Regions from separate parts of the Nocardia sp. GCM10030253 genome, predicted to be linked through region 2. Evidence: riboswitches for the same ligand, from Rfam matches in the RefSeq annotation. Region 2 holds a riboswitch; the other holds the start of a gene.

Region 1 (6,262 bases), on a different contig from region 2:
CCATCGGCGGTCGCGGGTCGAACGGAACCGCGTTGCGGTTCACCGTGATTCCGATCTCGGCCAGCCGATCCTCCGCCTGCTGACCGTCGAGCTCGGAGTCACGCAGGTCGACCAGTACCAGGTGTACGTCGGTACCGCCGCTTACCACACTGATCCCCGCCGCTCGGCAGTCCTCGGCGAGCAGCCGGTCGGCCAGGATCCGCGCACCCGCGAGCGTGCGCTCCTGGCGATCACGGAACGCCGGTTCGGCCGCCATCTTGAAAGCGACAGCCTTCGCCGCGATCACATGCTCGAGCGGCCCGCCCTGCTGTCCGGGAAAGACCGCAGAGGCCAGCTTCTTGCCCAATTCCTCGACGGCGAGGATGAATCCACCACGTGGACCGCCGAGGGTTTTGTGGGTGGTGGAGGTGACGATATGCGCGTACGGGACGGGCGAGGGATGCAGTCCCGCCGCGACCGAACCGGCGAAGTGCGCCATATCCACCATCAGATATGCGCCGACTTCGTCTGCGATCCGACGGAATTCGGCGAAATCCAGGTGCCGTGGGTAGGCGGACCAGCCCGCCACGATCAGCTTCGGGCGATGCTCGTGCGCGAGCCTGCGCACTTCGTCCATGTCGACGAGATGGTCCTCGGCCCGAACGTGGTAGGCCGCAACGTCATAGAGCCGACCAGAAAAATTGATCTTCATCCCGTGGGTGAGATGTCCGCCGTGGTCCAGCGCCAGCCCGAGGATGCCATCGCCGGGCCGCAGCACCGCGTGCATCGCCGCGGCGTTGGCCTGCGCACCCGAATGCGGCTGGACATTGACGTATTCGGCGCCGAACAGCGCGCGCAGCCGGTCGATCGCCAGTGTTTCGATCTCGTCGACGTGCTCGCACCCGCCGTAGTAGCGGCGGCCGGGATAGCCCTCGGCGTACTTGTTGGTGAGCACCGAGCCCTGCGCCTGCATGACCGCGAGCGGCGCGTGGTTTTCGGAGGCGATCATTTCCAGACCGCGTTGCTGTCGGTCGATTTCGCGATCGATCAAATCCGCGACGCGCGGATCGAATTCGCGCAGCGGCGCGTCGAGCTCGGATCGGACGGAGGTGACAGGTTCGGCCATGAGGAGCCTTTCGTCGACGCATGCGCGTAGGTGGCTCCTCCCGCTCTGTCCAATGGCCTGAGAGTTTCACGCACTGTGTTAATTCGGACACTGCGCGTTTGCCCCGTCGGCGAGTGCGTGCGCACTGCTTTCCAGAGTTGCCTGTGCGCAGCGGTACTGGGCCTGAGAGATTCCCGGGAGGATTTGCTCCTTCGGCTCCCCACGAATCCGTGGAGATCTCCCGCTACGCGTCAACGGCGACTATTCAGTTCCATATAACGCAACAAGTTGCGCAAATCGCAACAGTCCCGCTATACGCAACCAAGTATCGAGCCGCCCTCACCCCTTGTCAACACGAAACCCCCAACCCCCGCGCCTCCCGTGAATCCGTACTATTTATCGGGGTTCGCAGCACTTGTGGCGCCCGTACCGATAAACGGTGCGGCCGTTTTTCGCGAGGGCCGCTGGGGTGGTCAGTCGAGGTAGCCGAGGCGTTGACTGATGCCCGCGGCGCTTGCGATGGCCAGGTCGGCGGCGTGAGCGAAACGGTCGGGGCCGAGACGGTATGCGGGGCCCGAAACGCTCAGGGCCGCAACGACCGTACCGCTGCTGTCGTATACCGGCGCGGCGACGGCATTCAGCCCGATCTCGAGCTCCTCACGCACACTGGCCCAGCCGTTCTCGCGCACCTCGACGAGCTGGGCGGCGAGGTCGGCGACCTTGGTGAGGGTGTTGTCGGTGAACGCCTCGAGCTTGGCGCCCACCCGCTTGCGCATCTCGCTCGGCGCGAGACCCGCGAGCAGCACCTTGCCACTGGAGGTGGCGTGCGCCGGACAGCTCTGCCCCACCCAGGACCGCAGCGCGATCGAGCCCGGCCCCATCGCCTCGACGATATTGATGACCCGATTGCCGTCCAGGACAGCGAGATTGGTCGTCTCACCCGAGGCGATCGCGAGCTCGTTGCACGCGCCCTGGCTCTGCCCGACGAGGTCGACCTGCGCACTGGTGGATCCGGCGAGCCGGACGATGGAGAAGCCGAGCCGATACTTGCCGCGCTCGGAGAGCTGCTCGACGTATCCGCGCGATTCCAGCACGGCGACCAGCCGCGAGACGGTAGATTTGTGCACACCGAGTTCGGCCGCGATCTCCGTGACGCCCGCCTGCCCCAGCTTGGCGATAATCTCCATGACCAGCAGCGCTCGGTCGACGGACTGCACCGCAGCCGTCCGCCCGTTGTCCTCGCCGTCTCGAGTTGCCATCTCGATCGCCATTCTAGGTGGTTGCCGCTCCCATGCTGCCGACGCGTCGCTGCACCACCGCGATCTCCCGCAGCGCATCGTTGAGCAGGCTGCGATTGAGCGGCGAAAGTTCGGACATCGTAATGATGTCGCCTGGGCTGTGACCGGCGGAGAGCTGTTCGACCTGATGGACCATCCGCATGCGCTGCAGCATGACGAAGACCTCGGTGAGAACGGTGGCATCACGCTCGCTGAGCGCACCCGCATTCGCGGCGGCCGCCAACCGCACCGGGGTCGACGCCGTGGTCACGCCCGCCACCAGCCCGCCCCACCTGGCGAGGTTGACGATAGGAGCCAGCGCATGGCTCTTCAGATCGAACGTCCCGCCGCGCCGGGACAGCACATCGCGCAGCGAGCGCGTCCGCACCCGCCCGGACAACGCGTCCAGCAGCTGCAGGCGTAGCGCGTTCGGGTGTTCGTCGCGCATCCTCCGGAATGCGGCGGGCACCGTGTGCAGCGCTTCCTCGCCCCACACCACGCGCCCGTCGATGAGCAGCGAGGACAGGATCAGTCCCCGATCCTGCAGCGGATCATCCAGCCAGCCCTCGGCTGCCGTCGCCCACTGCGAGCGGGACCGGGAGAACTTCGGCTTCGCGGCGATCGCGCCATTGCTGTCGGCGGGCAACCCGCAGGCGTCGAGGATGCTGTGCACCCGCGTGGCGACGGCACGGAGTTGCCCACTGGCCGAGGATAATTCGTCGGTCCAAGACAGTGCGCTGTCCACATCCGAAGACGGCATCGCCTCGCGTCGGGCGATACTGCCGAGCGTCAACCACGCGAACCCGTCACTCGGCGCCTCGTCGATCTCGGCCAGCGCCAACTCGAGCGCCTTGCGGACCACGGAGTCGATAACGACGGACAGGATGCCGCTGGTCGCCGACGCCTTGGTGCCATTACGAAACAGGTCGACGACAGTACCGGTGATCTCGCGCGCGGCCCGCTGCAACTGGGTCGCGTCCGCGGCCGCGGCGATCGAACGGCGCAGCACGAAACTCTGCCTGGCCGAGGCCGCGAGCAGGTCCGCGTCCTCGAGCACGCCGAGCACCTCGCCCCGCCTGGACAGCACCGGCATATGCCGCAGCCCGCATTCGAGCATCTCCATCAGCACGGTCTCGGCGGTCAGGTCCGCGGTTACCCGGCGGGCCGGAGCGCTCATCACGCGGGAGATCGGCACCTCGACCGGCAGCCCGGCCGCCACCACCCTGGTACGCAGATCACGGTCGGTGAAGATGCCGAATTCGCCCCGCGGCAACCGGATCAGCACATAGGAGACGCGCTGCTCGGTCATCCGCACGACGGCGTCGCGCACGCTGGTGTCCGGCGTGACGAAAACCGCGGTGCCGGAGACGAGTTCGCCGACCGGTCGGCTGCCGAGTACCGGTGCAGTCGGAGTTCGATTGCCGGATCCAGTCTTCCACGCCGAGGTCGCGAGGAAGGCGAGACCGGCGGGTTGGGCGAACTGGGCCCGTACCAAGGCTCCAGGCAGCCGGATCAGCAGACTCGGTTCGGCCGCCCGCGCGACGAAGTCGGCGCTGCCGCCGGTGAGCAGCGGAACGTAGCCGAAAATTCCGCCGGGCTCGACGGTATCGATCGGTACGCCGTCGCCGCTGCCCTGCAGTGTGACGCCGCCGGTCCACAGCATCCAGATGTCGTCGGGCACCTGGGCCGAGTAGTCCATGATCACCGCGCCCGCCGCGAACTCGTGCAGCGAAGAAGCCGCCGCGAGCTGATCGAGCTCGGGCGGCGTCATCGACTGGAACGGCGCGTGGTCGGCGAGAAATGCCGCTAGCTCACCCTCTTTCGGCACCTCTGATTGCGACTGATTGCAGGTCGCTCGAAATGACACCGACTCAGGATTTCCGTATGAGGTCCGCGCACTTCTCTGCCATGGTCATGACAGTAATATTGGGGTTCACCGCGGGCAATTTCGGCATCGCGGACGCGTCGACGACCCGCAATCGGGACACACCTTTCACCCGCAGTTCGGGATCGAGCACTGCCATCGGATCGTCGGCCGCCCCCATTCGCGCCGTGGCCGCCGGGTGGTAGACGGTGTTGTGCGTGGTGCGAATGTAGTCGAGCAGTTCGTCGTCGGTCGTCGCGTCCGGGCCTGGTGCGAGTTCCCTGGCGACCCAGTCCCGCAGCGGTTTCTGCTCGGCGATCTTGCGCGCCAACCGGACTCCGGCGAGCATGGTGCGTTCGTCGTGCCCCTCCGGATCGGTGAAGTACCTTGGGTCGACCTTGGGCCGGTCCCGGAAGTCGCGGCTGCGCAGCCGGACGGTGCCACGGGAGCGACCCTGTGTGACGTTGGGTGTCAGACAGAAACCGTTGTCGGTGGTCGGATAGCCGCGGCGCAGGGTGTTCATATCGAACGGCACGCTGCCGTAGTGCATCATCACGTCCGGCAGCCGCAACATCTCGTCGGTGGTGGCGAACAGCCCGATCTCCCACCACTGTGTCGAGGTGGTGACCATCGGCCGCGCGGCCTCCCAGAACACCAGGCCTTCGACATGGTCGTCCAGGTTCGAACCGACGCCGGGAGCATCGACGAGCACCGGAACGCCGATATCGCGTAGATGATCGGCGGGCCCGATGCCCGACAGCAGCAACAACTTCGGCGTATCGATGGCACCGGCGGTGACGATCACCTCGCGCCGCGCCGACACCGTGTCGTACCCGGTGAGATCCGGCCGCTGGTACCGCACGCCGGTGGCGTTGCGGGCATCGTCGAACAGGATCTCGCTGACCCAGCACCCGGTGCGCACAAAGAGATTGGTCCGTGATTCGAGCACCGGATGCAGGTAGGCGTGGGAGGACGACATCCTGATGTTGTCCTCGTCGGAATTGATCTGGAACCATCCGGCGCCGTTGCGAACCGTGGTGCCACGGTTGAATTCGACCGTCGGCAACCCCACCAGCGCGGCGGCTTCGAGCACCGCCGCACCACACGGATCGACGGGCGGGACGTCGCGGAGCCGGACCGGACCGTGGCGGCCGTGCTGCTCACCCGGTGCGTCATTGTTCTCCACCCGCGCGACATAGGGCAGCACTTCGGCCGCGTTCCAGCCCTTCGCACCCATCGCGGCCCACTCGTCCAGGCCCTCGGCAGGCGGCCAGAACGCGATACACGAATTGTGCGAGGAACATCCGCCGAGAACCTTCGCCCTGGCGTGGCGCAGATAGCTGTTGCCACGCTCCTGCGGTTCGACCGGATAGTCCCAGTCGTACCCGGAATCGAGCAGATGCATCCACTCCGAGAGCTCGAGGATGTTGTAGTCGCCGACGTCGGACGGTCCTGCCTCCAGCAGGCACACCGATACGTCCGGATCCTCGCTGAGCCGGGCGGCGAGTACACATCCCGCGGTGCCGCCACCCGCGATCACGTAGTCGAATACGTTGTCAGACATCCGAATCCGCCTCCTTGGACACTGCTGCGTGCGAGGCAAGGGTTCCGATGCTCTTGCGTCCCCTTGCCCAGTACCAGAGCAGCCCGGCACCGAGGATCGCACCGATGTAGACGAACGCGCCCCAGGTGTTGTACCAGGGCGTGCCGTACACGGCCTCGCGCGGCCAGGCCAGGTTCAACGCCATCCCGATGCCCCACCCGACGGCGACGATATTGACGATCATGCCCCAGCGGCCCATCGAGAAGTAGCCACCCTCTTTCAGATCCTTCGGCGGCCACTGCCCCTGCAGCCGCTTCTTGAGCATCGGCCCGGTCACCATCAGATAGGCCAGGTAGATCATGATGATCGCGATCGAGGTCAGCACCGTGAAGATCTTCGGCTGACCGATATTGACCACCAGGATCAGCGCGGCGAGCACGCCGATCAACACCGCGGGCACCACCGGGGTCTGCGTCTTCGGATGCACGCGGGCG
Region 2 (6,262 bases):
ACCGACTACGCCCAGTCTCAACTCGGTGACGTTGTGTTCGTGCAGCTGCCGGAGGCGGATCGGGATGCGGCCGCGGGCGATAGCATCGCCGAGGTCGAGTCGACCAAGAGCGTGTCCGATATCTATGCGCCGCTGGCGGCGAAAGTTGTTGCGGTGAACGAGGATTTGGTGCAGAAGCCGGAAACGCTGAACACTGATCCGTACGGCGAAGGTTGGCTGTTCGAGCTCGAACTGGCCGACCCAGCAACCCTGGATGCTGCACTCGGCGAGCTGCTGGATGCGGCAGGTTATCAAGGAGTTATCGGGGGCTGACTCAGCCTTCCCGGTTCTACCTGCACGGGTACGCCCTGGCAGGGTACGGTCAATGCCAACAGATGTGCCGGTGAGCTGATCCGGTGTTCTAGCGTCAACGATCCCAGGTCGTGACGGTGAAGGCAGCACCTGCTTGCACGGAAAATCAGGTTCGAGGAGGAGAGAAACGGTGAGCGAGAACAAAGACCCGGGTTACGGGGAGACCGCGGCCGAGACGACGTCGGTCTTCCGTGCGGATTTCCTGAACGAGGTCGACGCGTCGCGCTCCGCAGAGCAGACCGGCGAGCAGCCGGTCCAAGGGGTCGAGGGTCTGCCGGTGGGCGCGGCTCTCCTGGTCGTCAAGCGCGGACCGAATGCGGGCTCGCGGTTCCTGCTCGATCAGCCGACCACGTCGGCCGGTCGCCATCCCGACAGTGACATCTTTCTCGACGACGTCACCGTCAGCCGTCGGCACGCCGAATTCCGGCAGGACGACGATTCCTTCCAGGTGGTCGACGTGGGCAGCTTGAACGGTACCTACGTCAACAGGGAGCCGGTGGACTCCTCGGAGCTGCAGAACGGTGATGAGGTGCAGATCGGAAAATTCCGTCTGGTGTTCCTCACCGGCCCGCGCGCTCAGGTGAACGAGTCGTCTGCGGGTGCTGGCAGTCTATGACGCGAATGGCACGGGTCTTCGTGACGGCCGTGTTGGCAGGAGAGAACGCGGCTTCATGAAAGACTCGATGCTATGACGGGCGCGGCGCAGTGGGCGCGCGGAGGCATGTCGATCGGCTCCGTGCTGGACTTGCTGCGGCCGGACTTTCCGGACATCACCATCTCGAAGATCCGTTTCCTCGAGGCCGAGGGTCTGATCCGGCCGGAGCGCACTCCGTCCGGATACCGCAGATTCTCGATCGCCGACTGTGAACGGCTCAGGTTTGTGCTGACCGCGCAACGCGACCAGTACCTGCCGTTGAAGGTGATCAAGGAACAGCTCGAAGCGATCGACAGCGGTGCGGCGACGCTCGGTGTGCGGGAAGCCCGCGCCCGGGCGCACTCCGTGCGTGACAACGAGCTCGCCACACCATCCGACAATGGTCAGTCCGCGCGCGGCGCGAGCGTCAGCGCGCCGCGCAGGCTCGGCGTCGTGCCGGGTGAGGTCTCGCCGGACGAGCTGCGATTCGATCATGAAATACGGCTCACCCGTGCCGATCTGCTCACGCAGGCCGACATCGACGAGAAGTTCTTGACCGACCTGATCCGGGCGAACCTGATCACCCCCGGCGCCGCGGGATTCTTCGACGCCGAGGCGGTGACGCTTGCGCGGACCGCAAAAGCGATGGCGGAATTCGGACTGGAGGCACGGCATTTACGTGCCTTCAAGCTTGCCGCGGACCGGGAGGCGGCACTGGTCGCCCAGATAGCGGCCCCGATCGCCAAGAGTCGCGATGCGGGCGCCCGCGCTCGCGCGGAAGAGACGGTGCGCGAGCTCGCGGCGCTGTCGTTGACCCTGCACACCTGTCTGGTAAAAGCATCGGTTCGGAACTCGCTCGGCGGCTGAGTCTTCGGCGCGGGGTTCCTCGTCGCCGCGCGAGCGGGTTCCACTCCGACAACACGCAGATTTCGGCTGTGCACACGGATCGCTGGACACCTCCCCGTTCGCTTAGACTCGGTGGTACGGCGAGCTCTGCGGTAGTTCATGCCGGGTGGCCGGCGAAGTATTGGGAGGCAGTGCGATGAGTGAGCGCAGCGAGCGAATCATGTCACAGTGTGCTTCGCGCATGCCGGAGCTGAGCGTTAGCGAGGCCAAGGCATGAGTGAAATGCGCGTGATCGGCATCCGTGTCGAGCAGCCACAGAACCAGCCCGTGCTGTTGCTCCGCGAGGCGTCGGGTGATCGGTATCTACCGATCTGGATCGGACAGGCCGAGGCGACTGCGATCGTGCTCGAGCAGGAAGGGGTGACCCCGATCCGTCCACTGACCCACGATCTGATCAAGATCCTGATCACCGACCTCGGGCACACCCTCAAGGAAGTCCGGATCGTCGATCTGCAGGAGGGCACCTTCTACGCGGATCTGGTATTCGAGAACGATCTACGGATCTCCGCGCGGCCCTCGGATTCGGTAGCGATCGCCTTGCGGGTCGGTTGCCCGATCTATGCCGAGGAACCCGTCCTCGAGGAAGCCGGATTGGTCATGCCGGACGAGCGTGAAGACGAGGTCGAGAAGTTCAAGGAGTTCCTCGAATCGGTTTCGCCGGACGACTTCAAAGCGACTGACAGCTGAGGGATTTGAACTTTTTTCTAGACCTCGAGTACAGGTCTAGACTCTTACCGCGCGTCGCGTTTGGTCGGACGATGCCGCTCCCGTGACAATCAGGGGGAGTAATCTCGATAGTTGGGCCACGTCCGTTCTGACTGGGTGTATGTGGTCAACGGAGCCGGTCATTGATGAGGCCAAGGCGGCGGCGAAGCAAGGGAGTGGTCAGTGGCAGAGCAATCGCAGGGAGTGGTACAGCCAGGCCTGTTCCCGGACGACTCGGTACCTGACGATCTCGTCGGCTACCGCGTCCCCAGCGCATGCCAGGTGGCCGGGATCACCTACCGGCAGCTCGACTACTGGGCGCGCACCGGTTTAGTCGTGCCGTCTATCCGTAGTGCCGCGGGCTCTGGCAGTCAGCGGCTGTATTCGTTCAAAGACATCCTGGTCCTGAAGATCGTGAAGCGACTATTGGACGCGGGGATCTCGCTGCAGAACATCCGCATCGCGGTCGATCATCTGCGCAGCCGCGGCGTAGCGGACCTGGCAGGCATCACCCTGTTCTCCGATGGCACCTCGGTGTACGAATGCACCTCGGCTGAGGAGGTAGTTGATTTACTGCAGGGTGGGCAGGGCGTTTTCGGCATCGCGGTGAGCGGTGCAATGCGCGAGTTGACCGGCGCGATCGCCAACTTCCCAGCCGAGCGGGCCGTCAGCGGCAGCGCGAGCGAGCGTCCCGAGGATGAACTGTCGTTCCGTCGCAAGGCGCGAATGAACCAGAAGACCGGCTAGAAATTTCGTGGTGGAGTGCCCGCCGCATACGGCGGGCACTTTCTGCAGGGCCGACGTGACGAGGACGACACGTCCATTCGGGGTCCAGTGGCGCGGTTCGTTGCGCGCGCGGCATAAACTAGCGGTGCGTCGCCGCCGTGCGGGAGAGTCCCGGTCTTCATAAGAGCCCGGGCGCCGAAGGAGCAGCACCTCCCCGTCAATCTCTCAGGCAACAGGGACCGTACGGGCTTCGACGCCTCTGGAAAGTGGTGACCGCTGCAGACAGCGCACGGTCGCCCGCCCATGGGGAAAGGGGTCGCACCCCGAATCTCTCAGGCTCCACGACAGAGGGGGAGGGCTGGTACCCGTCGACCGCGTGGTCGACCCGCCCGACCTTGGAGCTGCCGTGACTCGATCATTCGCCGACCGCCATATCGGACCCGACCGGGACGAACTCGCCCGGATCCTGGACGTCGTCGGCGTCGGTTCGCTGGACGAGCTCGCGACCGCCGCGTTGCCCGCGAGCATCCTCGACGGCTCCGGCCTCGACATCCTCCCGCCTGCGGCCACCGAGCATGAGGTGCTCACCGAGCTGGCCGAGCTGGCCCATTCGAACACCGTCGCGACCTCGATGATCGGCCTCGGCTACTACGACACGTTGACCCCGCCCGTGCTGGTGCGCAGCCTGCTGGAAAACCCTGCCTGGTACACCGCCTACACGCCCTACCAGCCGGAGATCAGCCAGGGCCGCCTCGAAGCGCTGCTCAACTTCCAGACCATGGTGTCGGACCTGACCGGAATGGAGGTCGCCAACTCCTCCATGCTCGACGAGGCCACCGCGGCCGCCGAGGCGATGACGCTGTTGCGCAGAGCCGGTCGTTCGAAGTCCGAGCGGCTGCTCATCGACACCGACCTGTTTCCGCAGACCAAGACCGTGCTCTACACCCGGGCCGAGCCGCTCGGCATCGAAATCGTCGAGACCGACCTGTCTCTCGGACTGCCAGACGGCGAGTTCTTCGGTGTGCTGGTCCAGATTCCGGGCGCCTCGGGGCGCGTGGTGGACTGGGCGCCGCTCATCGAGGCGGCCCACGAGCGCGGTGCGCTGGTTGCCGTCGGTGCGGATCTGCTTGCGCTGACACTGATCACGCCGCCGGGGGAACTGGGCGCCGACGCGTGTTTCGGCACCACGCAGCGGTTCGGTGTGCCGATGGGCTTCGGCGGACCGCACGCCGGATATCTGTCCGTCCACTCCAAGCATGCGCGGCAGTTGCCGGGCCGACTGGTCGGCGTATCGGTGGATGCCGACGGCTCGGTCGCCTACCGGCTCGCACTGCAGACCCGCGAGCAGCACATTCGCCGTGAGAAGGCGACCTCCAATATCTGTACCGCCCAGGTGCTGCTGGCCATCCTGGCTGCGATGTACGCCAGCTACCACGGTCCCGATGGGCTGCGGGAGATCGCGCGACGGGTGCACGGACACGCGCGGGCCATCGCCGCCGGACTCGACGGCGCGGTTGTGCACGACAGCTTCTTCGACACCGTGCTGGTGCAGGTGCCCGGCGGTGCGGAAGCCGTTGTGGCGAAGGCGAAGTCGCGTGGCATCAACTTGCGGCTGGTAGACGCCGATCACGTCGGTATCGCCTGCGACGAAGCCACCACCCAGGCGCATGTCGCCGCCGTGCTCGAATCCTTCGGCACCGCACTGTCTTCCGAGGCATCCGCGCCCGCGTCCGCGAGCGGGTCGATCGAGACCCGTGCCTCCGAATACCTGATGCACCCGGCGTTCACCAGCTACCACACCGAGACTGCGATGCTGCGATACCTGCGGCGGCTGTCGGACAAGGATATTGCCTTGGACCGCAGCATGATTCCGCTCGGTTCCTGCACCATGAAGCTGAACGCGACCGCCGAGATGGAGGCGATCACCTGGCCGGGCTTCGCCAGGGTGCATCCGTATGCGCCGGTCGAGGATGCGCCGGGCCTGTTGCGGGTGATCCACGATCTGGAGAGCTGGCTGTCGGCGATCACCGGATACGACTCGGTGAGCCTGCAGCCGAACGCCGGTAGTCAGGGCGAGTACGCCGGGCTGCTCGCCATCCGGCGATACCATCTGGATCGCGGTGACACGCACCGGGATACGTGCCTGATTCCGTCCAGCGCCCACGGCACCAACGCGGCGTCCGCCGCCATGGCCGGGCTGCGTGTGGAGATGGTGAAGTGCCGCGACAACGGTGACGTCGACCTGGACGACCTGCGCGCCAAGATCGCCGACCACGCCGACCGGCTGGCCTGCATCATGATCACCTACCCGTCCACGCACGGCGTGTACGAGCATGAGGTCGCCGAGCTGTGCGCACTGGTGCACGATGCCGGCGGTCAGGTGTACGTCGACGGCGCGAACCTGAATGCGCTTGTCGGACTTGCCCGTCCGGGCCGCTTCGGTGGCGACGTGAGTCACCTCAACCTGCACAAGACCTTCTGCATCCCGCACGGTGGCGGCGGTCCGGGTGTCGGCCCGGTCGCGGTGCGCTCGCACCTGGCCCCGTACCTGCCGGGCGATCCGCTCGAACCCGGTTCGCACGCGGTGTCAGCGGCCGAGTACGGTTCGGCCTCGATCCTGCCGATCACCTGGGCCTACATCCGGATGATGGGGGCCGACGGCCTGCGCAAGGCGACGCTGACGGCGATCGCCTCGGCCAACTACATCGCCCGGCGCCTCGACGAGCACTTCCCGGTGCTCTACACCGGCGAGCACGGCATGGTGGCACACGAGTGCATCCTGGATCTGCGGGAGATCACCAAGCAGACCGGTGTCACCGTGGACGATGTCGCAAAGCGCCTGGCGGACTACGGTTTCCATGCCCCGACCATGAGCTTTCCGGTAGCGGGCACGTTGATGGTGGAACCCACCGAAAGCGAAAACCTGGCCGAACTCGACGA

What was found. Region 2 has a riboswitch for glycine ahead of gcvP (aminomethyl-transferring glycine dehydrogenase). Riboswitches for the same ligand answer to the same signal wherever they lie in the genome.
Region 1: another riboswitch for glycine. It lies ahead of glyA (serine hydroxymethyltransferase); the one in region 2 lies ahead of gcvP (aminomethyl-transferring glycine dehydrogenase).

What each region holds. Positions count from the first base shown of each region.
Region 1 covers NZ_JBHTDL010000016.1:156,617-162,878, reverse strand. The annotation lists gene glyA (serine hydroxymethyltransferase) at 1-1,105, opposite strand, end outside; glycine riboswitch at 1,141-1,250, opposite strand; gene ACFQZZ_RS32760 (IclR family transcriptional regulator) at 1,558-2,343, opposite strand; gene ACFQZZ_RS32755 (putative nucleotidyltransferase substrate binding domain-containing protein) at 2,357-4,132, opposite strand; gene ACFQZZ_RS32750 (GMC family oxidoreductase) at 4,233-5,789, opposite strand; gene ACFQZZ_RS32745 (APC family permease) at 5,782-6,262, opposite strand, start outside.
Region 2 covers NZ_JBHTDL010000007.1:352,752-359,013, reverse strand. The annotation lists gene gcvH (glycine cleavage system protein GcvH) at 1-312, shown strand, start outside; gene ACFQZZ_RS17670 (FHA domain-containing protein) at 482-967, shown strand; gene ACFQZZ_RS17665 (MerR family transcriptional regulator) at 1,040-1,852, shown strand; gene ACFQZZ_RS17660 (bifunctional nuclease family protein) at 2,105-2,578, shown strand; partial or broken gene ACFQZZ_RS17655 (MerR family transcriptional regulator) at 2,792-3,343, shown strand; glycine riboswitch at 3,474-3,574, shown strand; gene gcvP (aminomethyl-transferring glycine dehydrogenase) at 3,729-6,262, shown strand, end outside.